2 linked regions of the Parabacteroides chongii genome follow. The protein of the gene in region 2 binds, or shares a complex with, the protein of the main gene of each other region. Links are inferred from orthologs where the notes say so. Each region holds a gene or a part of one and is shown on either strand. Other genes may lie near its edges.

The links.
Region 1: the proteins of metK (region 2) and groL are in contact, whole or in part, in a cryo-EM structure (PDB 8P4O), measured with the Escherichia coli proteins. The link is inferred for Parabacteroides chongii from one-to-one orthologs.

The regions. Positions count from the first base shown.
Region 1 is NZ_CP120849.1:2,974,845-2,984,523, reverse strand. The notes cover bases 3,110-6,006. They hold groL (chaperonin GroEL), read right to left. Parts: upstream 5,430-6,006; coding sequence 3,789-5,429; downstream 3,110-3,788. Other genes in these bases: P3L47_RS10975 (glycoside hydrolase family 30 protein), read right to left, coding at 5,987-6,006; P3L47_RS10980 (co-chaperone GroES), read right to left, coding at 5,463-5,732; P3L47_RS10990 (AraC family transcriptional regulator), read right to left, coding at 3,110-3,689. Also shown: P3L47_RS10995 (DUF6383 domain-containing protein), read right to left, coding at 1-2,531; more of P3L47_RS10990, read right to left, coding at 2,790-3,109; more of P3L47_RS10975, read right to left, coding at 6,007-7,417; hisS (histidine--tRNA ligase), read right to left, coding at 7,586-8,941; P3L47_RS10965 (zinc metallopeptidase), read right to left, coding at 9,433-9,679.
Region 2 is NZ_CP120849.1:442,885-452,621, forward strand. The notes cover bases 3,341-6,295. They hold metK (methionine adenosyltransferase), read right to left. Parts: upstream 5,484-6,295; coding sequence 4,197-5,483; downstream 3,341-4,196. Other genes in these bases: P3L47_RS02095 (M16 family metallopeptidase), read right to left, coding at 3,341-4,048; P3L47_RS02105 (hypothetical protein), read right to left, coding at 5,740-5,931; folK (2-amino-4-hydroxy-6-hydroxymethyldihydropteridine diphosphokinase), read right to left, coding at 5,972-6,295. Outside these bases: P3L47_RS02085 (MlaE family ABC transporter permease), read left to right, coding at 1-325; P3L47_RS02090 (ABC transporter ATP-binding protein), read left to right, coding at 329-1,099; more of P3L47_RS02095, read right to left, coding at 1,136-3,340; more of folK, read right to left, coding at 6,296-6,439; tRNA preQ1(34) S-adenosylmethionine ribosyltransferase-isomerase QueA, read right to left, coding at 6,451-7,500; tRNA pseudouridine(55) synthase TruB, read right to left, coding at 7,533-8,264; P3L47_RS02125 (undecaprenyl-diphosphate phosphatase), read right to left, coding at 8,271-9,071; P3L47_RS02130 (DUF3098 domain-containing protein), read right to left, coding at 9,068-9,310; P3L47_RS02135 (cell division protein FtsX), read right to left, coding at 9,323-9,737. UniProt on the Escherichia coli protein: Catalyzes the formation of S-adenosylmethionine (AdoMet) from methionine and ATP.

The sequences.
Region 1 (9,679 bases), 2.5 Mb from region 2 along the record:
TAACCGAAACCCTTAACAACTTGCGGAGCGTTGCTCTGGTTGTTAGTATCTTCGAACAGATATTCAGCGCCAGTACCTCTTCCACGGAAGATGTTGATGTTCTTACCGATTTCACCCAGATCCATATATAATGGACGAGGATCAATATTGATAGAGAATGCTGTAGCTCTTTCCTGAGCCATGTTGTCAAGACGCAGGTAAGTCATATCACCCGGAGCATCTTCGCAGTTAGCCTGCATCCAACCGTTATTAACATCCAAAGTTGTACCATTGTTAATGTCAATCAATACATAAGCACGAGTGTCAAGATCGCTATGCATGCGCTGGTCAGCCTTCAGATAGAATACAGCCAGTTTCGGATTTTCATCCGTAGCAGCAGCAGCTTCCTCTTTCGTCATAGCCTTGTAGTAAGGAGTCTTACCCTTCGGTTCAACCAGATATACATAAACCTTATCGTTATCGATCAAGTTTTTATCGCTAACTTTCAATACATAACCGGTTCTGATCAACTGCGGTAAACCGATTTGAGCACCGTAACCGAAAGGAACATCAATAGCAGTACCATTAACGTCAAATACATTCTTAGCTTCAGTCAACTCATAAGTAGTAGCCTGACCTTCAGTCGGAGCAAAGCTCTTAGTAGCAGTTACATTCAGATACAAGTTCGGATTAGCGAACAAGTTATAGTTCAGATAATACTTAGTATAAAGCAGATCATCAGAAGTTAAATGTCCGTAACCATGGTAAACGCTAGTTGTAGCTTCACCGTCTGCAACAGTATTAAACTTATAGTTGTCAGTATGCAGTAGTTGTTTATCTGTGAAAGAATCAAAGTTCTGATTGATAAAGTAAACGCTACCATCTTCATTAGAATAAAGCTGACCTTCGTATACTTCGTCTGCATATTCACGGTTGTAAACAGCAACTGTCGGAACTAAACCGCAACCTGTAGTCTTAACAACCCACATAGTAGCCGGCATATCATTATAATTCTGAACAGCTGTTTCAGCATCCAGCATCAGTTTACCAACGAAATTGTCAACAACATACTTTTCAGTTGCTACATCTTTGATGAAATACAAGCCCTGATCAACTTTCGTACGAGTCAGATACTTGAAAGTTCTGTCTTTGAAATTAAACTTAGTCTGCAGAGAACCCGGCATATCATAACCATTCAACTCTGTGTTCTTAGCTGTAATAACAGCCTGATCGTCTGTCAAATAAGCGATACGAACAACAACTTCGCCATAAGTATCCTTGTTCAAATCAGCCTCAGTAGGCGCAGCGTCTACATGTATTGCATTTTCGTTATTGTTTGTAGAGTTAAATGCATAATCAGCATTCTGCCATACATCGCTAGTAGGATTCTTTGATAAAGCATTCATCGGTTCAACAACCAGACTATCCTGAGAAGGATAATAAGTAAATTTGAACAAGCTACGAGCTTCCCATGCTGCATCACTCATAGAAGCGACAGGTTTATCTACATCTTTAGGAAGACCTTCCAATAAAACCATTGGCAACTCTTTACTACTGCTAGAGAAGAATTCTGTACCAACGCTCAGTACTTTATTCGTACCAGTTGTCAGATAAACAAAATGATCAGCATATAACCCTACAGCCGGATCATCAGAAAGACCTAATTTCTTTCTATTAGCTTCAACACCTACTGCAGTATTAACACTCGGGAAATCCGTGTCATTATAATCTTTTGCAGTAAATGCATTCGCTAAGAACGGGCTAACTGTTTTAGGAGCAACAGCAGAAGCAATAGTGAATTTTCCACCATACTGGAAATCAACTACATTGTTCAGATCAGCCGCTTTCAAAACGATACCACCAGCTAATACAGGTTTCAACGTTACAGCATCAGTGATAGATACTACACGGTCACCGGCAACTTTCTTAGAATATTTAACTGCGACAATTTCATCATCCTGGTTTTTCTGCAATACAACAACAGAATCCTGATTGTTAAAATAAGAATAAACAGGAGCCAACTTGAAATTGTCAGTCTGCACATCTGTTGTATACCAACTCCAATCTGTCAGACAACCTTCAAGAATACTTGTTGCTTCATCTGTGTCAGATGTTTTTTTCGGAGCATCACCATCAAATACAGCTGCATTAACATGTGCATAAACCAGTTCAAGGTTTGTTTCTTTGTTTACAAAAGTATAGCTGTAACCGCTAGTGAGGTCACCTTTTACCTTTATAGACCATAAAGAAGCATTGATAGGAGCATCTTCCACAGCAACCAACTTCAAATTCAATTCTCCGGTAGTGTAATTACGAGTCTGGATCAATACTTTTCCATCTGCATCTGCGTCTGTCAACTGATACAATTTGTTTGTATCAAAACGGTTAACACCATCACCTGTTTCAGCGCTGGCAGTTGCAGTTGGGCGCAGTTCAATACCGTGACCAATTTCATTTACATTGGTATGTACGGCAGTTGTACCTTGCGCGAAAGCTCCAAGACTAGTTGTCAGCAGGGCGCCGACAAAAAGAGTAGAAAACTTTTTGTTCATAATCAAATAATTTAATTAGTAATAAAATATAAAGTTCTAATAAATCTATCTTATAATAAAAATAAAGCTCGACAACGGATATCATTTAATCCCGTCGGTGCATACTTCGCACCAAAAACATAGCACAAAGATACATATCTTTTTTAGTTAGACTATTTTTTTGATATCTTTTTTTCCCTTTAACCTTGCTTTCTTATCCTATTCCAAGCTTAAAAAGGACAAATGACAGGTTTTCACGTACAACCTTCATCATTCCTATCAAACTATCCCGTGCTCCGACTCCCGTTTCCGGTATTCGGAAGGCGAGAGGCCCATCACTTTCGTGAAAGTACGCGAAAAGTAAGCGGGCTCTTCAAAACCAAGCTTAGTAGATATCTCATTCAGTTTCAAGCCAGTCAGTACAATATACTGGCAAGCCTTCTGGATCTTCAGCCGGATAAAATAACTGATCGGTGCCACACCTGTTTCTTTTTGAAACAGCATAGAGAAATGAGACGGGGAATACTTGAAATAGGCCGCCAACTGATCCAACGTAAGGTTTCGCTCGACATGCTCATTCATATAATGGATCACCCGCGAAGCAAAAGAATACTCCTTATGGTTAGGCAAATTTATATAACGATACTGTTCCAGATATAAAAAAGAGGTAAGGAACATATAAAGACACATGGAAGAATAAACCATATATTCCTTTATATACCCCATCGAGAAACAGGCATATATCTCCTCGAACAATTGTATCCGATCCTGAAGACGTGAATATTCCCCCGGAAGGATCGATCCGGGTATAGGAGTGGACGGCAGAAACTGGTCACTCAGTTCTCCCATAAAGTGAACCCAATAAATAGTCCACGGATCAGTCTCCGAAGCACCAAAAGAATAAGGAACATTCGGGGGAATAATAATGTATTGGTTCTGCCTGACGGGATACGTCTTTCCATGAACCGTATACCAGCCCTCCCCTTCCGTACAGTAGATAAGCATGGCATAGTTGCATCCCTTATCCTTTTGTACGTAATGGTACTTGACTTTCGGGAAGAAACCGATCTTACGGACATACAAATTACCTATAAGCGGTTCTCGACTATACGTTTCAAGCAACTCGTCCGGCAAAGAGACGAATCGTTCTCCTTTGAATCCTTCTTTAATCTTTATCACTATACATTATTATATATGTAAACCGCAACAAATATAATAAAAAAACGGCCACTTCCTTTTTCGGAAGCAGCCGTTTATAATTTATCTTATGGGACGAGATTACATCATGCCGCCCATTCCGCCACCCATACCCGGGTTCATCGGAGGCATAGCAGGACCTTCTTCTTTCTTTTCAGCAATTACACATTCTGTTGTCAGGAACATACCAGCGATAGAAGCTGCATTTTCCAAAGCAACACGAGTAACCTTAGCCGGGTCGATTACACCTACTGCGCACAGGTTTTCATATTTGTCTGTACGAGCATTGTAACCGAAGTCACCTTTACCTTCTTTTACTTTCTGAACGATAACGGCACCTTCTTTACCAGCATTGGCAACGATCTGACGCAACGGTTCTTCGATAGCACGTTTAACGATTTCGATACCTGTTGTTTCGTCTTCGTTTTCGCCCTTCATTCCTTCCAATGCTTCGATAGCACGGATGTAAGCTACACCACCACCAGGAACTGTACCTTCTTCGATAGCAGCGCGGGTTGCATGCAAAGCATCGTCAACACGGTCTTTCTTTTCTTTCATTTCCACTTCAGAAGGAGCACCTACGTAAAGAACAGCTACACCACCTGCCATCTTAGCCAGACGTTCCTGCAGTTTTTCTTTATCATAATCGGAAGTAGTGTTTTCGATCTGAGTCTTGATCTGACCGATACGAGCCTGGATAGCAGCTTTGTCGCCTGCACCGTTAACAATGATAGTAGTATCTTTGTCTACAGTGATCTTTTCGGCAGTACCCAACATATCCATTGTAGCACCTTCCAGCTTCAAACCTTTTTCTTCGGAGATAACAACACCGCCTGTCAGGACAGCAATATCTTCCAACATGGCTTTACGACGGTCGCCGAAGCCCGGAGCCTTCACTGCACAGATCTTCAGAGAACCACGCAGACGGTTCACTACCAATGTAGCCAATGCTTCACTGTCGATATCTTCAGCGATGATCAACAGAGGACGTCCGCTCTGAACAGCCGGTTCAAGAATAGGAAGCAGGTCTTTCAATACAGAGATCTTCTTGTCGTAGATCAGGATATACGGATTTTCCATCTCGCATTCCATCTTTTCTGTATTTGTTACGAAGTACGGAGAGATGTAACCACGGTCGAACTGCATACCTTCCACTACGTCTACTGTAGTTTCAGTACCTTTAGCTTCTTCCACTGTGATAACGCCTTCTTTCTTCACTTTTTGCATAGCTTCTGCAATCAGCTTACCGATAGTTTCGTCACCGTTGGCAGAGATTTTAGCAACGTGTTCGATCTTTTCGAACTGGTCGCCTACTTCTTCAGCCTGGTCGGCGATCTTTTCAACCACTTTGGCAACGGCTTTGTCGATACCGCGTTTCAAGTCCATTGGGTTAGCACCTGCTGTAACGTTCTTCAGACCAACACCGATGATGGATTGTGCCAATACAGTAGCAGTAGTAGTACCGTCACCTGCATTGTCGTTAGTCTTGGAAGCCACTTCTTTAACCAACTGTGCACCCATGTTTTCGAACGGGCAAGCCAATTCAACTTCTTTTGCAACCGTTACACCGTCTTTTGTAATGTGAGGAGCACCGAATTTCTTTTCGATGATCACGTTACGGCCTTTCGGGCCTAATGTTACTTTTACTGCATTTGCCAGTTCGTCCACACCTTTCTTCAAAAGGTCGCGGGCATCCATATCGTACTTAATTTCTTTTGCCATGATTATATTATTTTTTTATTGTCCGTTAATGAATTAGATAATAGCTAAGATATCAGACTGACGCATGATCAAATACTTTTCACCGTCCAGTTCGATCTCTGTTCCTGCATACTTTCCGTACAGTACAGTATCGCCACTCTTCACAACCATTTCTTCATCCTTTGTTCCGTTACCTACGGCAACAACTTCACCTTTTAAAGGTTTTTCTTTTGCTGAATCAGGGATAATGATTCCGCCAAGTGTCTTTTCTTCTGCTGCAGCCGGCTTGATAAGCACTCTGTCTGCTAATGGTCTAATGTTCATCTTTGATATATTTTTAATGTTAATAATATTATGTTTTACTATGAATTTCTAATTCACGTTTACTCCTATGCGAAATCTGTGCCAAATTTACTGACAGGAAAAAGACTGACAATTTTGCATAAACAGACCGGTAGATACACCGACATGACTGACAGGATGACTATACATTCCGCCCTCCATGCTTCCCGACTAGAACAAAAGTAACAGTATGGTAGTTCATAAGCAGCCACCTTTTAACCTAAAGCTAGTAATATTTAGTCTATCTGCAGCGTGGCAAAGGAATGCGCAGACAGTACGGGTTGGTAGACACGACCGTCGATTTCGACAGATACCTGGCGGTCTTCATTCCCCTCGTTTGCCAAAGCGACAACTATACTTTTATCGGGATTGACAAAAGCCATCAGATTGCTGTACCGGCCGGTGGTTTCGAGCTTCCGGGCACCAGGCTGAACGTAATGGCTCAGATGTTTCATGACATAATATTCGGGGGTATAACGGAAGGTTTTCGTATCGGGATCGACAACGACCAACGAATTTTGCGCCCATCCCCAACGGCTGATGCCGCCTTTGTCGAGCGAGATATTCCAGTACATATATGCCGAGGCTCCGTTATCCAGGTAATGACGCATCAGGTTCCAGGAATAGACGGCACCGCTCCAGTCGTTCTTACCGTCGCCGCATTCCTGCTCCGTCTGGTAGAGTTTCATAGCCGGATAGCGTTCGTGGATTCCTTTGATGGCTCCTTTCCCTGCCCATTGGAAACCGACACCGCTGATATATTTTCCGCTTGCCGGATCAGTCAGGATAGTATCGACCAGGGCTTCGTTGCCACGCTCCATGGTTCCGAACATGACTTTGACATCCAGCTCCTTCATAGCCGGACCGAGGTAGTTGCCGACAAAGTTAGCCAGCGAGGCAGCCGTCCAGCAACAGCTGGGAAATATCTGTGCCGAGTTAAATTCGTTCTGCGGCATGACGGCAAAGATGTCGATGCCTTGTTCGCGGTAGGCTTCGATGAATTTGGAGAAATAAAGGGCGTACGCTTGCAAGTAAAGCGAATCCTGGATAAACATGTCCGTGCCTTCGTAACCGACTTTATCGGCAGGCAGGCCGTTGCGGTATTTCTCGTTATAGGCTTCGCCGGTATAGGCGGAGGCGTAATGCTTATTGTGTTTCATCCAGGATGGAGGACACCAGGGGGAAGCCCAGATACTCAGACCGGGATTGTATTTTTGCGCACCTTTGATGAAAGGGATCAACGTCTGCTGGTCGTTGGCGATGGTGAAATATTGCATGTCGAAATCACCGTCGGTTTCGTTGTACGAGTACCAGTCGCGGGAGAAGTCATTGGCTCCTACCGGCATACGGCAGATGGTAAAGTTTGCCCCTATCTCGGGGAAGAAGAGTTCTTCGAGGATTTCTTCACGGACTGTCGGGTCGAGTTTACTCAGAGAGATCCAGCCCAGTTCGTTGAAACAGGCACCGAAGCCGTCTATCTTCTGGAGTTTCTTTCCGGTATGGACAACGGCGTCGATGTCGGGAATGGTATCTACAGAGGCCGATACCAGGTCGGGACGTTCCACCCATTGATCATTTTCGGTCGTTGTCACCCACGATGCACGCGGTTGGATAGTACAGGCCGAAAGACATAATGCGAATGTGAGAATTAATTGATATGCTTTCATGATAAATAAGGATAAACGTGGTATCTAAGTTTGTAAACGGCACACAGATGACGCGGATTGAGCAGATGACCACTGATTGTTATTATTAATAAATACTTTATCTGTGTCAATCCACCTAATCTGTGTCATCTGCGTGCCATTTACAGACTTTTATCACCGGCTTTTTTATTAGAACCGGGCGATCAGCTCTTCCACAGTGACAGGGACCTGTTCGCCTGTGATCATATTCTTCAGGTTGATCTTGCCTTCGTTCATTTCCGTTTCACCAACGATGGCGACAAACGGGATTTTCTTCGTATCGGCATAGCCCATCTGTTTCTTCATCTTGGACGCTTCCGGGAATAACTCCGTACGGATTCCGGCAGCACGCACTTTCGAGATAATCGGCAACAGGTAGCTCTCTTCCGTGGCTCCGAAGTTGACAAACAACAGCTGCGTTGTCATTAATGAATCGGCAGGATAGAGATCCAGCTGGTTCAGCACGTCGAAGATACGGTCTGCACCGAAAGAGATACCGACACCCGACACACCGTCCATGCCAAATACGCCGGTCAAGTTGTCATATCGTCCGCCACCGGTGATACTTCCGATCTGTACGTCGAGGGCTTTCACTTCAAAGATGGCTCCGGTATAATAGTTCAGTCCGCGCGCCAATGTCAGGTCAAGTTCCAATTCGGCACGCATAGGCAGCTGATCGATACGGTCGAGGATGAAGGTCATTTCTTCAATACCCTTCATGGCGATCTCGGAGGTTGCCAGCTGTTCTTTCAATACGGCCAGTTTCTCGCGGTTGGTTCCTGCCAGCATGATGATCGGCTGCAGGCGGGCAATGGCATCTTCGGTAAGGCCTTTCGAGCGAAGTTCTTCGTTTACATTATCCAGGCCGATCTTATCCAGCTTATCGATAGCTACGGTTATATCGACAATCTTATCTGCTTCACCGATGATCTCGGCAATACCGGATAAGATCTTACGGTTGTTCATCTTGATGCAAACGCGGATACCGAAACGGTGGAATACCTCATCCATGATCTGGATCAGTTCCACTTCATTGATCAGCGAGTCGGAACCGACCACATCTCCATCACACTGATAAAACTCACGGTAACGTCCTTTCTGCGGACGGTCAGCACGCCATACGGGTTGTATTTGATAGCGTTTGAAAGGGAATGTTATGTCATTGCGGTGCTGCACCACGTAACGGGCAAAAGGCACGGTCAGGTCGTAACGCAAACCTTTCTCGCAGGCTTTCACACCGAAACGTACAGGATTACGTTCCAGCAGTTCCTCATCAGTAATACCGGAGAAGCAATCGCCTGAGTTTAATATCTTAAAAAGCAGCTTATCACCTTCTTCACCATACTTGCCCATCAGGGTCGACAGGTTTTCCATGGCTGGGGTTTCTATTTGCTGAAATCCGTACAGATGATATACTTCACGAATCGTATTGAATATATAATTACGTTTCGCCATTTCTTCAGGCGAAAAATCTCTGGTACCTTTTGGTATAGACGGCTTCTGCATATATCGTTTGCTCTTGTTTATCGTCGGAGCTAACCGACTTCTATATATTAAATTATTATTCGGCAGGCAAAGGTAGGTATTTTGTTTCAAATTCGTAGATTCCGAAACAAGTTCATTGTTTTATACGTTCCTTTTTGCTACATTTGTAACGTACGCAAAATATAACGAGACTATACCATCACTATTTATTTAAGTGGAATTATCGCAGTTGCCGTCTTTCTTGGACTAGGCTTGCGATTCATAAAATTAAAGGAGGAGTAATTATGACTAACATTCTTTTAGCATTTTCAATTCCTATGATATTGGCAATCGTAGCCTTTATTTGGTCTCTCTATATCGAACGAAAATTCAGTCAAGAGAAGAAAAAGAAGAAATAAAAATAGCTGCCCGAGCCATTCAAAATGACTCGGGCAGCTATTTTTAGTGGGTGCAGCAGCCAGTCCCTATTCACTGCAGCAGCCAGTTTTATCCGCTGCCGCAGTCATTTCCGTTTAGTCACGGCTTCTTCCGCCCAGGAAGATCATTATATAATATAATAATGTAGCCAACGAACCTAAAGCAGCCACCACATAGGTATAAGCAGCAGAACGCAAAGCATCTTCCGCCATTCCATGCGTACTGACATTCGTTATACCGGCACTACTCAACCAAACCAACGCACGCTGGCTGGCATTGATCTCGACCGGCAACGTGATAAAGCTGAACAATGTCGTCGATGCAAACAGAATGATACCGAAC
Region 2 (9,737 bases):
GATCTTTATACCGGTACTGGTTATATTCAGTATGTTCACAGGTATCCTGGGAGGTATTGCTGCCAGCCATTCGACAGGTACGGGTATGACACCAGCCTCTTTCGAATATGGATTGCAATTTTATTTCAATGAATTCTATATCTGGTATTCTATTATTAAATCTGTCGTTTACGCTTTCATTATCTCATCCATAGCCGCTTATTTCGGTTATTATGTGAAAGGAGGAGCACTCGAAGTCGGTAAAGCGAGTACGAATGCAGTGGTAATGAGCAGCATCATGATTCTGCTCGCAGACGTAATATTAACCCATTTAATGCTTACGTAAAAAATGATAGAAGTAAAAAATATAACGAAATCGTTTGAGGGCCGTAAGGTATTGAATGATATCAGCGCTGTCTTTGAAACAGGAAAGACGAATCTGATCATCGGACGAAGCGGTTCGGGTAAAACCGTTCTGATCAAGAACATTATCGGCTTAATGAAACCGGATTCGGGAGAAATACTGTATGACGGACGAGACCTGACATCCATGAATAAACTGGAACTGAACATGCTACGCAGGGAAATGGGAATGCTGTTCCAGGGATCCGCCCTGTTTGACAGTATGACTGTTCTGGAGAATGTCATGTTTCCACTTAACATGTTCTCAAAAGACTCCTCTAAGGAAAGAGAAAAGAGGGCTATGTTTTGCCTGGAACGTGTCAACCTTTCGGAAGCAGAACATTTATACCCGTCGGAGATCAGCGGCGGTATGATGAAGCGTGCAGCCATTGCCCGTGCGATTGCGCTGAACCCGAAGTATCTTTTCTGTGACGAGCCGAACTCCGGACTGGACCCGAAAACATCGTTACTGATAGACGACCTGATTCATGATATTACGACGGAATATAAGATGACGACCGTTATCAACACCCACGACATGAACTCCGTAATGAATATCGGAGAAAACATCATCTTCATCAAGGAAGGCGTAAAAGAATGGCAGGGCACGAAAGAACAGGTTATCACCTCCAACAATAAAGCACTGAATGACTTCATTTTCGCTTCCGACCTGTTCCGGAAAGTGAAGGAAATAGAAATGCAACAAGAAGAAGGATAACAAAAAACTCCGGTCGAATGACCGGAGTTTTTTTATTTAATACCCGAATATCTCCTCTTTACTCAGTTTGGTAACCGGTCCGTACTGGCCCAGGGATTTCAGATCCAGATCTTTTTCATCTCCCAGAACACAATACGTATATTTACGTCCTTTCACCCATTTTTCCTGGAATGCTTTAATATCCGCCAAAGTCATGGACGGGACTTTTTCATACAGTTCCTTCCGGCTGTCGGTAGTCAATCCCAAATCCTGAGCATTCAGATATGACCATAACACGCCCGATTTCGTAATACGTTCAGTACGCATACGGGTTATCAGAGCGTCTTTTGCCAGATTAAACGCTTTCTCCGATTCCGGCATATTGTTGATGATATCATCGAATGCTTTCATCGCATCGATCATCTTGTCATTCTGGGTGGCAATAAACGTACGGTATACATACGGATATTTCAATTTGGAAGGAGTGATCAGGAATGCCCCGGCAGAATAAGCCAGACCACGGGCTTCACGCATCTCCTGGAAAACGATAGCATTCATGCCACCACCGAAATATTCGTTATACATGTTCAATGTGGGCTGAACCGACGGATCGAATTTCTCTCCCCGGTTGGATACAGCAGAGAAATAAATCTGCTTGGCATCGTATTGAGCCAACAGCACTTTATTTTCCGGTGTTTCCTGTTGTTTGAACTCGGTTGCTGCCGGAACAGGAGCCAGTTTCTCCGGAACATTATGATACTGATTAACGATATCCAGCAATGCCTGTGTTTTTTCAGGACCATAATACAGGATCTTATGTTCGTAGGTATTTATCTTGCGGATACGGTCAACCAGCTCCTGAGGATCCATCTGCTGTAACTCGGCAGTGGTCAGGACATGCGTAGACGGAGACTGCGGCCCCCAGATGGCATACTGGATCAGTTTGTTGAAATTCTGTCCCTGGTTCAATTTGGCATCCGCCCGTTTTTTCAGAATATCAGCAGCCAGATTACCGTAAGTGTCTTTATCCACCTGGGCATCCGCCAAAATTTCTTCAAAGAGAGCCATTGCCTTCGGCATATTTTCTTTCAATCCCTCCAGCATGACATATGTACGGTCCGAGCCGGGGAAAACGTTGAAATAACATGCCAGACGATAAAATTCTTCATTGATCTCTTTCAGGCTTTTCTTTGAAGTTCCCAGATATTTCATGTATTCAAAAGCCGTACCCATCGCCTTATCGTTGTTGGTGCCCATCTCAAAGACATACATCAGAGAGAAAATATCGTTCGTCATGTTCTGTTTGTAAAGGACAGGAATATCCGATTTGGCTGTCAGCTTCTGCAAATCCTTGTCATAGTCCAGAAAGACCGGTTCTATCGGAGCCACCTCGGCAGCCTGTATCTCTTTGAGGAATACACTCGAACTGTCACGGTTCATTACGATAGGAGTAATTTTAGGCTTGTCGATTTTCTTTTCATTCGGGTCCTTTCCTTCTCTTTTATAGATTAAGGCATAATTATCTCCGAAATACTTATTGGCAAACTCGACAATCTGCTGTTTGGTAACCTTGCTCAAACGATCCAACTGGGCTACCTCATCTTTCCAGTCCACCCCGTTTATGAATGCAGAAACGAACATATCCGCACGGCTGTTGTTATTATCCAGCCGATACATCTGCATCAACTTATAATTATTGATCGCCGCTTCCAGTAATCCTTCATCGAAATCACCCTTTTTCAGTTTCTCTATCTCTGCCAGGAAAAGGTCTTTTACATCATCCAGGGTTTGTCCCTGTTTCGGACGGCCACTCATTACAAAAGCATTATAATCGGCCATACCATATGTTCCGGCGTAACAACTCAGCACTTTCTGCTGCTGAACCAGATCCACATCCAACAAACCTGCTTTGCCGTTATTCACGATCTCGCCGGTGAGGTTCAGCAAATCTTCTTCCGGAGACGATGCGCCCGGAAAACGCCATCCCAGAGTCACATTTTCAGCATCTACGCCCAACACTTCTTTTACAACCGGTGCTTTGATCGGCGATTCGTGAGTCACCGGCAATTTCGGTAAATTCGGGTTCGGCTGCAGATGACCGAAATATTTATCGATCACCTCAATCGTCTTATCCGGATCAAAATCACCTGACATACAGATTGCCATATTATTGGGTACGTACCAAGTAGCATGATAGTTCTTGATATTGGTGATAGACGGATTTTTCAGATTTTCCTGAGTTCCCAAAACAGTCTGTGTTCCATACGGATGATCCGGGAAAAGAGCACTCAGTACAGCTTCATACACCTTACGGCCATCGCTGGTCAGAGACATGTTCTTTTCTTCATAGACAGTCTCCAGTTCCGTATGGAAGCCGCGGATCACGTTGTTCTCAAAACGGTCTGCCTGGATTTTAGCCCAGTTGTCTATCTGATTGGAAGGGATATCTTCCGTATAGACAGTCATGTCAAATCCCGTATAAGCGTTGGTTCCGTTGGCTCCGATAGCCGACATCAACTTATCGTACTCATTGGGAATCGCATATTTGGATGCTTCATAGGATACGCTGTCGATCTGATGGTAGATAGCTTTCCTTTCAGCCTCATCCGTAGTCTTCCGGTATACTTCAAACAGTTGTTCGATCTGGTCGAGCAGCGGTTTTTCCGCCTCATAGTTCTGAGTTCCGAACTTTTGTGTACCCTTAAACATCAGATGTTCAAAGTAATGTGCCAACCCGGTCGTTTCAGCCGGGTCATTTTTTCCGCCCACCCTGACAGCAATGTAAGTCTGAATACGCGGGGTCTCTTTGTTCACGGTCAAATACACTTTCAAGCCGTTATCCAGCGTATAGATACGTGCTTTCATGGGATCATTAGGGACCGACTCGTACTTGAACGGAGAGGTCTCCTTACATGCTGCCGCCAGTAATATAATCATGGCGAGCGAGAGAAGCTGAATAATTCTACGCATAAGATTTAGATTTAGGGATTACTTAGGTGCCAAATATAGGGATTTATAAATAAAAAGATTTCATAAAGGACTAAATTCTTGGTTTATAAACAAAAAAAAGCGATTATAACTCACGTTATAACCGCTCCCTCTTATTGTTATCCGGATATCAGAGTCCGAATGCTTCTTTTACTTTATCCACATAATCCAGTTTCTCCCAGGTAAACAACTCCACCTCGCAAATAGTAGGTTCCGGGTTATAACGGGAAGTAAATGTCTTGGTAACAAGCTCCGGCTTACGTCCCATATGTCCGTAAGAAGCTGTTTCCAGATAGATCGGATTACGCAATTTCAGACGCTCTTCGATTGCTTTCGGACGCATATCGAAAAGATTCCATATCTTCTCTGCGATCTCGCCGTCCGACAGTTTCACATTGGCACGTCCAAACGTATTGACGAAAATATTCATCGGTTTGGCTACACCGATCGCATAAGAAACCTGTACGAGCATTTCATCAGCAACCCCGGCAGCCACCAGGTTTTTCGCAATATGACGGGCAGCATAGGCTGCGGAACGGTCCACTTTCGAAGGGTCTTTCCCTGAGAATGCGCCACCGCCGTGGGCTCCTTTTCCACCGTATGTATCCACGATGATCTTACGTCCTGTCAGACCTGTGTCACCGTGAGGGCCGCCGATCACAAACTTACCGGTCGGATTGACATGATAGATGATATCGTCGTTGAACAAAGCCTGCACATGAGCCGGATACTGGGCTTTTACGCGCGGAATCAGGATCTTCTTCACATCAGCTGCAATCTTCTTCTGCATAGCGATGTCGGCTTCCTCCTGGCTGATGCCTTTCGGACCGATAAACTCATCGTGCTGCGTAGAAACAACGATCGTATCGATGCGCAACGGCTTGCCGTTGTCATCATATTCAATAGTAACCTGACTCTTTGCATCCGGACGGAGGTAAGGCATCAGTTCGTTCTCGTTCTTGCGGATGTCTGCCAGCTCCCACAACAAACTGTGTGAAAGGTCGAGAGCCAAAGGCATGTAGTTTTCAGTTTCATTCGTTGCATATCCGAACATCATTCCCTGGTCGCCCGCACCCTGGTTGTAAGGGTCTTCGCGTTCAACACCGCGGTTGATATCACCGCTCTGTTCATGGATAGCAGAGAATACGCCGCACGATTTGGCTTCAAACTGATACTCGCTCTTCGTGTAACCGATCTTTTCGATCACACCGCGTGCCACTTCCTGCACGTCTACATAAGCACTTGATTTAACTTCTCCAGCCAAGACAACCTGTCCGGTTGTAACAAGGGTTTCGCAAGCAACTTTCGAGTTCTTGTCATAGGCAAGAAACTCATCCAGCAAAGCATCCGATATCTGATCGGCTACTTTATCGGGGTGCCCTTCGGACACCGATTCGGAGGTGAATAAATAACTCATTACTTTTTAATTGAAAATTGAAAATTGAAAATTGAGAATTGAGAATTAGATATCAGACATACCTAGAATCAATCAACAACAGACAATCGATTATTAATAATGAATTGATAACGGAAGGAATCTGTTCGCCGGAACGGCTAAGAAAAGAACTTGTTTTTAGCATTTTTTCCTGTGGTTGCAAGCAATACAAATCTATCCACATCAATTCGGAGGCAAAGATATAAATAATTGACAATTGATAATTGATAATTGACAATTATTTTTTCTTCTTTGTGTTACGAAGTGCTTTTTTATACTTGTATTCGGCTTTCATCTTTGCCGAACCCGATTTATGTGTACCTTTCAGAAAATCAGAGTATTTTATTTTTTTTTCTCCGACATTTTCTTCTGAGGCTTTCTTCTTGAAAACCATTCCTCCACCGGTCAGGATCTTTTCTATGTCATTCATTGCTTTATCTTTTATAGTTCTATTTGAAAACAGTATGAAGTTACAAAATGTTGTGTTCCCGAATCAGGGATACAATTGTCTTTTTAAACACCGGATGAACCACGTTCGGAGCTATTTCAAGCAAGGGTTCCATCACGAACCGGCGATCCTGCATCAACGGATGCGGCAATGTCAGTTCCGGCGTCTGCAGGATCAGATCGTCATACAGCAGAATATCGATATCGATGATGCGGTCATGATAAGTACCGTTGCTTTTCTGCGTACGTCCCATTTCCACCTCTATCTGCTGGGTCGCTTTCAGCAGCTCCAGCGGGGATAAAGAGGTTTCGAGCCGTAAAGCGGCATTCAGGAACGTATTCTCCGACTGAAATCCCCAGGGTTCGGTTTCATAAAAACCGGAAAGGGCGAGAACATCTCCCACCCTTTCAGCTAACAGCGCAGCGGCTGTTATCATATTCCGTCTTTTATTTCCTATATTCGTACCTAAAGCCAGGTATGCAATAGCCATAAACGTACGTCTTAAATGATCAACATTGCATCGCCATAAGCACCGAAACGGTATCCTTCTTTCAATGCCACCTCATAAGCATCCATGATCAGGTCATATCCGCCGAATGAAGCAGTCATCATCAGAAGCGTAGACAACGGCATATGGAAGTTGGTGATCATGCTGGTAGCCACACTGAAATCGTAAGGAGGGAAAATGAACTTATTCGTCCATCCTTCAAACTCTTTCAGATGTCCGTCCGTGCTTACAGCCGTCTCTACCGCACGCATCACGGAAGTTCCGACAGCACAGATCTGGCGACCGTCGTCCTTACCTGTATTTACGATATCCACAACGTCTGCATTCACGATCATCTGTTCGGAATCCATCTTATGCTTGGTCAGGTCTTCCACATCGATTTCACGGAAATTACCCAATCCGGAATGAACTGTCAGGAAAGCGAAGCGGCAATCTTTGATCTCCAGACGCTTCATCAATTCGCGGCTGAAATGCAGACCGGCAGCCGGAGCCACTACCGCACCTTCTTCCTTGGCGAAGATATTCTGGTAACGGTCTTCGTCGTCCGCTTCTACCGGGCGATCGATATATTTAGGCAGCGGAGTCTCTCCCAGCGCATACAATGCCTTTTTGAACTCATCATGGTTTCCGTCATACAGGAAACGCAGAGTACGGCCGCGTGACGTTGTATTGTCGATTACTTCGGCAACCATCGAATCGTCCTCTCCGAAATAAAGTTTATTACCGATACGGATCTTACGGGCCGGATCAACCAACACATCCCAAAGACGAAGGTCTTCGTTCAGCTCACGCAGCAAAAACACTTCGATACGTGCCCCGGTCTTTTCCTTATTACCATATAGACGGGCAGGAAAAACTTTCGTGTTGTTGAAGATGAATACATCTTTTTCTCCAAAATATTCCAACAGGTCTTTAAAGACTTTGTGCTCGATCTCTCCGGTGTTACGGTGTACAACCATCAACCGGGATTCATCTCTGTTCTTTGCGGGATGAAGAGCGATCTGTTCCTGCGGTAAGTTAAATTTGAATTTAGATAGCTTCATAATGTTACTTTATTTATTTTCTTTTATTCTTATCATTTTTCTATCGGAGCCGTTCCGGCTTCATCAGCCACACGATCTCCAACCGCTTCATCCAGAAAAGCATCGATATCTTCCGGATTCATGCATTTATCCAATGTAATATCTCCGATCCGGGTACGCTCCAATCCGATCAGATGGGCTCCCGAATGCAGAGCAACGCCGATATCACGCGCCAAAGCACGGATATAAGTACCCTTACTGCATACCACACGGATTTTAATGACCGGCAGGCTGCATTCCAACAGTTCCATCTCGTCGATCACCAGCGTCTTTGACTTCAACTCCACTTCTTCACCTTTACGTGCCAGTTCATAGGCACGCTTCCCATCCACTTTGCAGGCCGAAAAAACAGGAGGGATCTGCTGGATCGTCCCTACAAACGAATTCAGCACATCCTCTACCATCTCCCGGGTAATATGTTCCGTCGGATATACGGCATCTATCTCTTTCTCTAGATCAAACGAAGGTGTCGTTTCCCCGAGTTTCAGGGTTGCCACATATTCTTTGGTCTGGTACTGAAATTCATCGATCCGCTTGGTTGCCCTCCCGGTACAAACGATCATGACCCCGGTAGCCAGCGGATCCAGCGTTCCCGCATGTCCGACTTTTATCTTTTTTACTTTCAGCTTCCGCGATAATTTATAACGGAACTTGTTCACCAGATCGAACGAAGTCCACGTCAGCGGCTTGTTAAAATATAAAACCTCTCCTGCTATAAAATCCATTCTATATTACTTCATCAATGTACATGCAATAGTGATCAGCCCGACTATCGCACAATAAATAGCAAAGTAGATCAGCTTTCCTTTTTTCACGATATTGATCATCCACTTACAAGCCAGACAACCGGAAAGGAAAGCAGCTACAAAACCGACAACCAGCGAAAGCGTCGGAATATCTCCGGCAATATCTTCGCCCTTTACCAGCTTCAACACATCCAGCAGGGCTTCACCCAAAATCGGGGGAATAACCATCAGGAAAGAGAATTGAGCCAGTTTAGCTTTATTATTACCCAACAGCAAACCTGTAGCGATCGTTGTTCCGGAACGTGAAAGTCCGGGCAGAACGGCACAAGCCTGAGCCAAACCGATAATAAAAGCGTCTTTCATCGAAAGATTTTCTTTCTGCCGGGGTTTTGCATAATAGGAGAAAGACAGTAATGCCGCCGTTACCAGCAACATGCAACCGACTATCAGCAAACCCGAACCGAAGATCGCTTCGACTGTATCTTTGAAAAATACTCCGACAATACCGATCGGTATCATAGAAATCAGGATATTGATCACATAGCGTGTTTCACTGTTCATCTGAAACTTGAACAATCCGCGGAATATCCATTCGATCTCTTTCCAGAGTATAACTAATGTACTAAATACCGTAGCCACGTGGACTACGATTGTAAAAGCCAGATTCTCTTCTCCTTCAATTCCGAACAGCGCCGATCCGATTGCCAGATGTCCGCTGCTGCTTACAGGAAGATACTCTGTCAGTCCCTGTACGATCCCCAGCACCAAGGCTTCAAACCAACTCATTCTACCGCCTCTTTATTTTTGCTGTTTTTCAGGATTCCTACAATCATCAGGCCGAAACCGATCATCGTTACTACCGGAGCAACTACAATACGGCGCGTACTGAATATTTCCGGGTTAAAACTGGTTGTATCACCTGATCCACCACCACTCATCAACATAAAACCAATAATGATCACTGCCACAGCAACTGCGATCAGAATAAAATTCTCTTTTCCGAAAGCAAAATCTCTCTTAGCCATCTTTTCTGTTTATTATATATAATACAACTTATCAACACCCATACGGAGGTACTTGTTTACAGCCAACACGGTAGCCGTCACCGACAACAGGATTCCGAGCAAGAACACTGCTCCAAAAACCACCAGCAAAGCCTTCACATCCAAAAGCTGAATAAAACCGTCCAATTCGTGCTGTAAATAATATAACGAACCGGTCAGCATGAATATTGCCAGGATGGATGCAAAAATACCGCTAACGACATTATAGCGGACAAAAGGACGCCTGATAAAACCGGAAGTAGCCCCGACCAGTTTCATCGTATGGATCAAAAAACGTTTGGAATAGATCAGCAAACGGATCGTATTACTGATCAGGACAAACGATATAGCCATCAGCATAACTGCCAGCGTAAGCAGGATAATGCCCAGGCGTTTCATATTATCGTTC